One region of the Xenorhabdus ishibashii genome, then DNA from elsewhere that is predicted to be linked to it. Evidence: predicted binding sites of a transcription regulator. Region 1 holds the regulator's gene; the other holds the start of a gene.
The links. The regulator PurR, encoded in region 1, represses purine synthesis genes. The targets are predictions, from matches to a motif close to CANGCAAACGTTTGCNTG.
Positions count from the first base shown of each region.

Region 2: the regulator PurR is predicted to act here: its motif matches at 2,150-2,167, upstream of guaB (IMP dehydrogenase).

Region 1 is NZ_NJAK01000002.1:431,618-435,058, reverse strand. It holds gene punC (purine nucleoside transporter PunC) at 1-193, opposite strand, end outside; gene punR (DNA-binding transcriptional activator PunR) at 317-1,225, shown strand; gene purR (HTH-type transcriptional repressor PurR) at 1,229-2,254, opposite strand; gene sodB (superoxide dismutase [Fe]) at 2,757-3,335, opposite strand.
Region 2 is NZ_NJAK01000001.1:115,036-118,476, forward strand. It holds gene speD (adenosylmethionine decarboxylase) at 1-482, shown strand, start outside; gene xseA (exodeoxyribonuclease VII large subunit) at 706-2,058, opposite strand; gene guaB (IMP dehydrogenase) at 2,232-3,441, shown strand, end outside.

The sequences.
Region 1 (3,441 bases):
CCCATAAAAGTTGGGCAAAAGCAAATCCGGCAAGAAAAATGCTAAGGCTCGCACTGATAGCATTAGTTGATGTATCTAATTCTGCTTTCATTGCATCAAAAGCGGGCAGATACATATCGATGGCCAAATAGCCTAACATGCTTAAGCCCGCGAGATAAGACATAAATGGAATGGAGTTTTTATTTGTTGTCATTGTGTTAATAACTTGGTTTGGTAATGGATAAGGAAATATTGGGTTTATTTTATATAGCATGATTTTTACTTGTGAAACGGTAATATTTGCACCATGCTGTGAAAAAAATTGAAAGGAAGATATATGTGGTCTGAATACTCTCTGGAAGTCATTGATGCTGTTGCCAGAACAGGAAGTTTCAGTGCGGCTGCGTCAGAACTTCATCGTGTACCTTCTGCTGTCAGCTATACGGTAAAACAGCTTGAAGACTGGTTGGCTGTACCTTTATTTGAACGTCGTCATCGTGATGTTGATTTAACGGAAGCAGGGGCAATCTTTGTTAAAGAAGCGCGTTCTGTTATCAAAAAAATGAATCACACTCGGCACCAGTGCCAACAGGTTGCTAATGGCTGGCGGGGGCAATTTAGTATTGCGGTTGATCAGGTCGTGAAGCCAGAGCGAACGCTTCGGCTAATTTTGGATTTTTATCGCCATTTTCCAGATATTGAGTTACTTATCTATCCTGAAGTTTTCAATGGCGTATGGGATGCCCTGGTGGATGGACGAGTGGATGTCGCCATCGGAGCAACACGTGCTTCCCCTGTTGGTGAGCGATATAGCTTCAGGGATATGGGATTTATGCCTTGGCTGTGTGTAGCCAGCCCTGAACACGAACTGGCAGCCATATCGGAAAAATTGAATGATGACCAAATGCGGCCTTATCCCAGTTTATGTCTCGAAGACACTTCGCGTAGCTTACCTAAGCGTGATACATGGGCTTTGAATAATCAACGGAGATTGATTGTTCCTGATTGGGATGTTGGATTAAGTTGTTTGATGGATGGATTGTGTGTAGGCATGGTGCCCAAACACCGTGCGCTACCGCTGATCCGTAAAGGTAAGCTGATTACACTTGAACTTGAACAGCCCTTGCCTGACAGCCCATGTTGTTTGACATGGTCGCAAAAAAGCCACTCACCGGCATTAAGCTGGTTACTTGATTATCTGGGGGATAGCGAAACGCTTAATGCCGAATGGCTGCAAGAAAATTAACCGTCAGCGGCGATAATCGATAAAAGGTCCATCTGCAACAGAGCGCCGTTCAACAAGGCGTGGATGGACTTCGATAGTTTGTGCATCCTCACGTTTATTGATGATCCGATCCAGTAACATTGAAAAAGCCATTTGTCCTAAACGCTCTTTGGGCTGGTGGATGGTTGTCAATGCGGGTGTAAAATAGCGGGCATTGCGGATATTATCATAACCGATAATTGAAATATCTTGTGGAACGCGCAACCCCAACTCATCGGCTGCACAGATCGCCCCCATAGCCATGACATCTCCACCACAAAAAACAGCGGTTGGACGATGTTTTTGATTCAGGATTTTGTACATGGCCTGATAACCAGATTCAGGTTCAAAATCACCTTGTACAATCCACTCATCACGAATGGCGATATTGGCTTCTTTTAGTGCCTTGAGAAAACCTTGGTGGCGTCCTCCCCCAGTATTTCTTGCCAATGGCCCAGGAATAGAGGCAATATCACGATGACCGCGTTCAATGAGATAACGGCCAGCCAGATAACCACCATGAAAGGCATTATCAATAATCGCATCGGTAAAATCACCTCTGGATTCTCCCCAATCCATGACCACCATAGGAATATTGCGATAGCCTTCCAACATACTCAAAAGTTGCTCAGGGTATTCTGAACACATGACCAGCAAACCATCTACTCGTTTTTGTGCCAGCATCGCGAGATAAGCTTTTTGTTTATCAAGGTTGTTATGAGAATTACATAAAATCAGTGTGTAACCTTTGCTATAGCAGCTATTTTCAACCGATTCTATGATCTCAGCAAAGTAGGGTGCTTCACTTGATGTTGCCAGCAATCCAATGGATTTGGTGTGGTTAACTTTTAAGCTGCGAGCAACGGCACTGGGGGAATAATTCAATTCTTTAATAGCAGCCCAAACTGCGGCCTTTGTATCTTCGGCGACGAAACGGGTTTTATTGATAACATGGGATACGGTTGTGGTCGAAACACCAGCGCGTTTAGCCACATCTTTAATCGTTGCCATGAAAAAAGGACTCCTGACCTTCTGGTCTAATTTATATACCCTTTATCTTTCTAGTCGGGTATAGCTATTTGTTAATCGTTTGCCAATATATTTATATACGGGATGATGGTTGGCAATAATTTAGCGGTAAACTTTGAATTTTGTCTGATCTAACTCAAAAGTGAAAGTAATAATCGATGCTATAAAGAGTATGAATTAGATATTGCGGTATGATTTTTCGATAATACGACAAATAACCGCCTAAAATTTATGGTGTTGAGGTGTCTTAATTTTCACATTGAGGATGTTCTATGGATACAGATCTGAAATTGGGATTATTGGCCGCCAGTAGTGCATTAATCATGATTGTTTTTCTGGGAAGCCTTTGCCTGATCTAACCAAGATCTAAAAGAAGAATTTGTAGCTCCACTTACTTTAAGGGTAGGTTTTCCAACATGCAAAATTGTGCGAATGAAGGAAAACCCGCCCTTATTATTTCAAACCAGTATAAGAAGTAATCTTATTAAGCCAGGTTTTCTTCAACAAATTTCCAGTTGACCAGAGCCCAGAAGTGCTCCAAATATTGAGGGCGTGCATTGCGATAATCGATGTAATATGCGTGCTCCCAGACATCAACGGTCAGTACTGGTTTATCTTCGCCAGTCACTGGGGTTGCTGCATTAGAGGTGTTAACGATAGCCAGAGTGCCATCAGCTTTCTTAACTAACCAAGTCCAACCAGAACCAAAGTTTTTCAGGGCTGCGTCAGTAAACTGCTGTTTGAATTCAGCAAAAGAGCCGAAAGCATTGTTGATGGCATCTGCTACTTTTCCGGTTGGTTCACCACCACCATTTGGTGACAGGCTATGCCAATAGAAAGTATGGTTCCAAATTTGTGCTGCGTTATTGAAGATACCACCTTCAGATGCTTTGATAATTTCTTCCAGAGATTTTCCGGCAAATTCAGTATCTTTAATCAAATTATTCAGGTTTACAACATAAGCATTGTGATGTTTGCCGTGGTGGTATTCCAGAGTTTCTGCGGAAATGTGTGGTTCCAGGGCATCTTTGGCATAAGGTAATGCTGGTAATTCAAAAGACATTGCATGCTCCTTTTTAATATCGGGTTTTTGGCTCCGCAAACCATGGTTTAGATACTAACCATGGGCAGGGCAAATTTAAGCTTATTATCGTGTTACTATTTTGATA
Region 2 (3,441 bases), on a different contig from region 1:
CATGTAATAACATGATAACCATTGGACACGGAAAGAACATATTAACGATAGAACAGCTCATAGAGGCAACTTGTAATAAGTGTCACGGCACTAAATTTCAATATCGTGGTCAGGAAAAAGTCAGTACATCGGATAATACACGACAACTTGGCACTCACATGATCATAGATATGAAAGATTGTGATGCAGAAGTACTGAAATCTGTATCAGCCATTGAAAAAATCATGCTTGAGATTGCCCAACAATGTGAGCTGAATGTGATTACTCATCACTTCCATCAATTCCAACCATGGGGTGTCAGTGGTGCGCTAATATTAGCAGAGTCACATTTTACTATTCACACTTGGCCTGAACATCAATATGCCGCTCTTGATTTATTCGTTTGCAATGAATTTAAACATCAAGATACATTTATGATGCGGCTACAAACGCAGCTTAATGCTCAAGAATATGAATATAAGATATTACAGCGAGGTTTTTAATTTTAAAGCCCTGAAAGCCCCCGTTTAGATTAAATCGTTTTATATAAAAAATATTCAAATAAGTTTCACATCTATACTGCATTATCCTTGATCAAACATTCTCATTTGTCATATTTATCCAATCAATGTGATTAAAATGAATAACCAAACGAAATTGGATAGGGACTAATTTCTATTAACACGTTGTATAAACACAGAATAAGCCCCAGGCAGGGGCTGTTTTTTATTTAGGATCCAATCCAACCTGTGTCACCTGACTCTCAACCCAGCCATCCTGCAACCGTGTTTTCAGCATATCACCTGCTTTTACTTGCCTGACTTGCCTTAGCAATTTTCCATCAGGAGCTTCGCTAATACTGTAACCACGACTCAACGTTGCCAATGGGCTGACAGCCTCCATACGCGAGCAGGAAACAGCAAATTTTTCCCGATAACGCCCTAATTGCCGTTCAATGGCCTGTTTCAAGCGGAAATCAAACTGCTGGATAGATTGGCTATGACGCTGGATTTCCCGCTCAGGGTGAATTTGCAGTAATCGCTGATTCAATTTTTCATATGAAATTGAGTGCTGTTTTAGGCAACGTGACAAACTATCAATCAACTTTTGCCGTAACTCAGCTAAATGATTCTGCTGACGCGCCAATTGCAAATCAGGACGTTGCTGCTGAAGGCGATGCTGCAATAAATTAAATACCCGCTGTTTTTGCGCGAAGAAATAATCCATTGCCATTTCAAGGCGTTGTTGCAGGGATTGTATTTGCCGTAATAATTCTGTTTGATTGCGGCTAACCAACTCTGCTGCCGCAGAAGGCGTTGGTGCACGTAAATCAGCGACAAAATCCGCAATGGTGATATCGGTTTCATGGCCGACAGCGCTGACAATGGGAATATGACTTTGGAATATTGCCCGTGCCACTTGTTCATCATTGAAGCACCACAAATCTTCCAGCGATCCTCCGCCACGTCCGACAATCAGAACATCACACTCTTGTCGCGCATTTGCCAGCTCGATTGCCCGAATAATCTGTAATGGTGCTTCGGCTCCCTGAACAGCGGTAGGATAAATAACAACGGGCAAGGAAGGATCACGGCGTTTCAAGATATTCAAAATATCGTGCAATGCAGCACCACTGGAAGATGTGATGACACCGAGTCGTTTTGCCGGAGAGGGAAGTGACTTCTTATGAAGCTGATCAAATAAGCCTTCTGTGGCGAGTTTTTGCTTCAATATTTCAAATTGTTGTTGCAACAAACCATCACCCGCAGGCTGAATACTTTCCACTATCAGTTGATAATCACCCCGCGGTTCATACAGGGTAATTTGTGCCCTAACCAATACCTGTTGGCCATTTTGTGGACGAAACGTTGCCCTCAGGTTATGACTTCGAAACATGGCAGCACGAACTTGTGCCCTTTCATCTTTTAATGTGAAGTACCAATGCCCTGATGATGGCTGAGAAAAATTGGATATTTCAGCGGACAACCAGATCCTGCCCATTTCCAGCTCTAATAGCTGGCGAACAGTCTGATTCAAACGGCTAACAGAAAAAATTCCGGTATTGGTTGGTAGTGACATGTGAGCTAGATCAAATTTTAAAACAAGGACTTAATCAACCGATATTAGTCTCATTACACGACTAATCAAGAATTTTTTTCAAAAAATGCTGGAGGCAACCGATTTCGGCCTGTATAATGCCGCGGCAATATTTTATCCCTCTTATTGCTCCATAGCCTGGTGAGATATTGCCCATGTTACGAATTAAAAAAGAAGCATTAACTTTTGACGATGTATTGTTGGTTCCTGCCCACTCAACAGTCTTGCCTAACACCGCAGATCTGTCCACCCAATTAACTTCCACTATTCGCCTGAATGTACCTATGCTTTCCGCAGCTATGGATACTGTAACGGAATCTTCACTGGCAATCGCACTGGCACAAGAAGGGGGCATTGGCTTCATTCATAAAAATATGTCAATTGAACGCCAGGCTGAAGAAGTCAGCCGCGTGAAGAAGCATGAAAGCGGTGTAGTCACTGATCCTGTTACTGTAACGCCACAGACGACTTTGCGCGAAGTTCATGAGTTGTCCGAACGCAATGGTTTTGCGGGTTATCCCGTAGTAACAGAAGAGAACGAATTAGTGGGCATTATTACTGGCCGCGATGTGCGTTTCGTGACTGATCTGAATCAGCCGGTGACGGCAGTAATGACGCCTAAGGAACGTTTGGTAACCGTAAAAGAAGGCGAAGCTCGTGAAGTGGTTTTGCACAAAATGCACGAAAAACGGGTGGAGAAAGCGCTGGTTGTTGATGATAATTTCCACCTGCTTGGCATGATTACGGTAAAAGATTTCCAAAAAGCGGAGCGTAAGCCAAACGCATGTAAAGACGAACAAGGCCGTTTGCGTGTCGGTGCGGCGGTTGGCGCTGGTGCTGGCAACGAAGAACGTGTTGATGCATTGGTCGCTGCGGGTGTCGATGTACTGCTTATTGACTCTTCCCACGGCCATTCTGAAGGTGTGTTGCAGCGTATTCGTGAAACTCGCGCTAAGTATCCTGATCTGCAAATCATCGGCGGTAATGTAGCGACAGGTGAAGGTGCTAAAGCGCTGGTAGAAGCGGGTGTAAATGCCGTTAAAGTGGGTATCGGCCCAGGTTCTATTTGTACGACTCGTATCGTTACCGGTGTTGGTGTGCCTCAAATCACTGCCATTGCAGACGCAGTTGAAGCACTGCAAGGAACTGGCATTCCTGTAATTGCCGACGGAGGTATCCGTTTTTCCGGTGACATCGCCAAAGCGATTGCGGCAGGTGCATCATGTGTAATGGTTGGCTCCATGCTGGCGGGAACGGAAGAATCACCGGGAGAAATCGAGCTTTATCAGGGACGTTCGTTCAAATCTTACCGCGGCATGGGTTCGTTGGGTGCGATGTCCAAAGGTTCCTCTGATCGTTACTTCC